2 regions of the Frankia sp. AgPm24 genome follow, and region 1 is predicted to be linked to the other one. Evidence: riboswitches for the same ligand, from Rfam matches in the RefSeq annotation. Region 1 holds a riboswitch; the other holds the start of a gene.

Region 1 (2,197 bases):
AAGTAGTCGGTGTCCTGCCTGAAGTCGGTGATGCAGCCGCGGGTGTCGGTTCCGCCCGCCGACCCCGGGTCGTCGTCCCCGCAGGCACCGAGGGACACCGTGGCAAGGAGCGCGGCGAGGACGGCGACCAGCGGCCGGACGCCACCACGGCCGCGGCGCGCCCACCTCGGCGACCGCGCAGGGGACGGATCGGATCTCCCGGGCTCGCCGCGGTGGCGTCGTCCGGCATCGATGGGAAGAAAAAGGTATGTCGGCGCGCGCACGCGGACCGCCTCTCCAACACCTCGTGGAAGGGTCACTCGGATGCCGTGGCCGGTCTCCTGGCTGACGGGTAAGCCTTCCCCGGCCCGCCTTCCCAGGCGCAACAGCAGCCCAGTGACTCCACGCGGACGACGTGGAAAAGGCCGGGAAATCCCGATCACAGTGGCGAGGGCCGCGCCGGCCTGTCACCGGCTTCCCGAACACCACGACATGGCAAAAATATGCTGAAAATTATCTGCCCGCAAGAAGTACTGGCTGATTGTGCTGCTATCACCCGGAATTTCTGCCGGTCAGTGAACCAAATGCCGGAAGAATGCCGAAGCAGGGAGATGGCCGGCCAGAACGCGAGTCATCGGGAAGGGAAACCAGCCCGGTCTCGTGGCGCGACCGCCGCCGCATCCGCGTCGTCAACCCCTGCTCAGTGGCAGGGGAAGCCGAGGAAGTGACGCGCGTCATGGACGAACTCGTGGATATGCGTATCCGAGCCGAACATCGACGTGGCGCCCTGATCGACTCCGATGAAGTAGAGCAGTAGCAGCGACAGCAGCGCGGTCAGGCCCAGGGCCGCCGCTCGAGCCGTCAGCGGGAAGGAGATCGACCGATGCCGCGACTGCGGATCGGCGATGGGTGTCGTCATAGGTGCCCCCTGGGATTGTGCGTCCCGACTGGTCGGACTGCTGGTGCTCGGGTCTGACTCCCGCCCCGCCGCCCCGAAGGACGGACGGGCCGGTCACAGTGGCGCAACCGTGCCGGGATTTCACCGGCTTCCTCGCACAAGCAATCGGATTATCTGGTTTCCACCGGGTTCCTGTCAACAACTGAGAACAGAACGGACAATGTGGCCAGCCGGCTCGGTGTGACCGGAGCGGGCAGGTCCGACGGGAACCCTGGGGTCGCGCCACGGCCACCGGGCTGGGGCCGATCATCGCGGGGTGGGCTTCTGGGATCCCGCAAGGACCGTCTGGTAGTGCCCGACTCTGGCGAGCCGGGAGGTGCGGAACGTGAGCGTGTCCTGTGCGGCTCACCTGCCATGATTAGGTCACTGAGAGTTACATTTCATCCGAATGGGTAATCGCCCGGACACCAGAGAAGCTGTGGCGGAGACTGTGAAGCCCCGACGGCCGGTCGACGATGACGAAGAATTCGCGACTGTCCCCTGGGCGGAGTACGAGCGACTGCAGGCCAGCCGGCGCCAGTTCGGCGCCGAGACCAGCCGCGGCCACATCCTGCGCGACGAACAGGCGCGGTTGCGGCAGCTCATCGCTGACGTAGCAGCCGCCCTGGGGCGGCCGAGCAGCCCCATCTGCATGTCGTGTGTACCAGCTGCGGCACGCTGCGCGAGATCGCGGAGCCCGGCCGAACCCGCTCCCGGCGCGGTCGCGCATCTGGCGGCGATCCCCGGGCTGGACGTCGTCGGCCCCGCGACGCTTGCCATCTATGGACGCCGCGAGCGCTGATGGGCCGCCTGACGGCGCCCCATCAGCCAAACCAGCGCGGTCGGCCCCACATCATGCCAGTTGCAACATCCTTGCAAGAGCGACATAGTTGCATCTGTGTTGATGCCGGCGGGTCGACGGAGCCCTTCCGGCGCCTCCGGCTGACCTGTCCGATCCGGTGCCCCGCAGTCACGACACGGACCACTCGCCGATCCAGCCGAGCGATGTGGGTCCTGCTTCCGCGTGGCCGTTGACACCATTCCCTCCTGGGCCCGCGTCGAGCCTGTTCCCCGCAGTGAGGAGACCTCTGGTGGCCCACCCATCCCCCGGCGTCGGCGAGCCGTCCCTGCCGAGGCGGCTGGCCCGGTTCCGGCACAGCCTCACGGGGGCGGACAAGCGGTCCCTGGCGGGGATGACCGCGTTTATCGTCCTGCTGCACGTGGTGGGATTTGTCGTTCTGCTCACCCTTGTCACCCCGCATGGCTACCATCTCGGCGGCG
Region 2 (2,197 bases), on a different contig from region 1:
GGCTTGAGATCCCGGTGCACCACCCCGGCGTTGTGAATGGCCCGCAGCGCCGAGGCCACACCTATCGCGAACCGTTTGGTGTCGTGCTCCGACAGCGGCACACCGGAGGTGATCTGCTGGCGCAGATCGGGGCCGTTGACATACTCCGTCACCAGGTAGGGAGTGTCACCGGTGTCGAAGTCGAGGACCGCCGCCGTGCAGAAGGGCTGCACCTGCCGGGCGTTCTCGATTTCCCGCAGGAATCGGCCCCGGAAACCCGGCGCGAGGACGTACTCGGAACGGATGGCTTTGACCGCCACCGGGGCGGCCCCGTCGCGGGCGGCATAGTAGACGGTCCCCATCCCGCCTTCGCCGAGAACACGCCGCAGGCGATATGGTCCGATTTCGTCCGGATCGTGCGGGCGAAGGGGTAGTCCGGGCAGCTCCCACCGGCCGCCAGCGCCGACACCCGGCACTGGACGTTCGCCAGGCGGGAATCCCGGGCCGACCGTCACGCTGCTCCCCGTCCGACGTGATCCGACCAGTTGCACTCCGGTGAGCCCGGCTGCTCGGAGGAACCATACCGGAGTGAAAAGTCCTCGGGAAATGGGGCCCGGGCGCCGTTTTCACGGTTCGGCCGCAACCCGCCGGCTCTCCCGCCGCTCCTGCGCCGACGGTCGCGCCGTTCGTCCCGCGCGTGACTGGCCCGGACGGGTGACGAACCGGCAGGCCGGACCCGGCGAGCGGGTAGCGTCCGCCCCGGCAACGTATGCGGGGTGTCCCGGGTGACCGGGAAGAATCGGGAAGCCGGTGGAAGTCCGGCACGGGCCCGCCGCGGTGACCGGGGAGCAGCCGCCCACGCGTCTCCCACGCAGCCACTGGGCCGGATCGGCCTGGGAAGGCGGGCGGTCGGCGTCGATCCGGGAGTCCGAAGACCGGCCCCGCCACAGCGCCGCCCTCACCGGCGGCCCGGCAGCGGGAGCCTGGCGTGTCCACCGAACGTGATCGTCGCACCATCGAGACCGAAACCCTCTACGACCTGCTGTATCGCCGCCGGGATGTACGCGGCGAGTTCACCGGCGCCCCGGTGCCCGACGCGGTGCTGCACCGCGTGCTCGCCGCCGCGCATGCCGCGCCGAGTGTCGGGCTGAGCCAGCCCTGGGACTTCGTCGTCGTCACCGACCTCGCCACCCGGCGTGCCTTCGCCGCGCATGTCCAGCGCGAGCGGGCGGTGTTCACCGAGTCCCTGGACGCCGCGCAGGCCGCCCGGTTCGCCCCGATCCGCATCGACGGGGTGCTGGCGTCCTCGCTGTCGCTGGTCGTCACCTACGACCCGGCCCGCGGTGCCCCCGCGGTGCTGGGCCGGCATGCGATCGCCGACACCGGGCTCTACTCGGTCTGCCTGGCGGTGCAGAACCTGTGGCTGGCCGCGACCGCGGAGGGCCTCGGCGTCGGCTGGGTGTCGTTCTACCGCGAACCGTTCGTCCGCGACCTGCTCGCGATCCCGGCCGGCATCCGCCCGGTCGCCTGGCTGTGCCTGGGCCCGGTGACGGCCCTGCGTGAACTGCCCGACCTGGAGCGGCACGGCTGGGCCCGACGCCGCCCGCTGGCCGACGTCCTGCACCGCGAGCGGTGGCAGGCCCGTCCCGAGACCGAGACCGAGACCGAGCCGTGACCCAGACCGAGCCGTGACGAGGCCACGGTCGGTCGTTCGCCCATCCGCCCGTTCATCCACCCGTTCGTCCGCCTGTTCGTCCGCTCGTGCACATGCCGGCCTCGGCCGCATGCCGAGGGTTGTTTGGCAGGGGAGAGGTCGCAATCCTTGAACAACCCTCGGCATCACACCTACCAGGCCTCGGCATCAGGTCCACGGTCCCCGATTCTCGGTCCTCGGTCCTCGGTCCTCGGTCCTCGGTCCTCGGTTCCAGCGCTGCGAGCGTTCGGTATCAGGTCTGCGGCGTTCGGTATTGGGGCTATGCCCCTTCGGCATTCCAGGCCCCTTCGGCATTCCAGGCCCCTTCGGCATTCCAGGGTCTCGGTCGGGGTTCGGGACCGGGCCCGTTTGTGGGCTGCCCGTTCGGGCCATCCAGGTGGCCCTCGGGATGGTGGTGGCCACCCGGACGCGGGCGGGTCGCGGACCCGTCGCGGTGGCCGCGGCCTGGCATACCGACGGGTTCGCGGGGGAACCGTCCACCCCCGGTGATGAAACCCATATTCA

The links. Region 1 has a riboswitch for cobalamin ahead of MXD61_RS06100 (CbtB-domain containing protein). Riboswitches for the same ligand answer to the same signal wherever they lie in the genome.
Region 2: another riboswitch for cobalamin. It lies ahead of bluB (5,6-dimethylbenzimidazole synthase); the one in region 1 lies ahead of MXD61_RS06100 (CbtB-domain containing protein).

Annotation. Positions count from the first base shown of each region.
Region 1 covers NZ_JALKFW010000138.1:20,205-22,401, reverse strand. The annotation lists gene MXD61_RS06105 (ABC transporter substrate-binding protein) at 1-131, opposite strand, end outside; cobalamin riboswitch at 293-484, opposite strand; gene MXD61_RS06100 (CbtB-domain containing protein) at 680-898, opposite strand; cobalamin riboswitch at 911-1,081, opposite strand; gene MXD61_RS06095 (hypothetical protein) at 1,356-1,718, shown strand; gene MXD61_RS06090 (HoxN/HupN/NixA family nickel/cobalt transporter) at 2,008-2,197, shown strand, end outside.
Region 2 covers NZ_JALKFW010000203.1:77,057-79,253, forward strand. The annotation lists gene MXD61_RS18700 (serine/threonine-protein kinase) at 1-530, opposite strand, end outside; cobalamin riboswitch at 737-938, shown strand; gene bluB (5,6-dimethylbenzimidazole synthase) at 968-1,654, shown strand.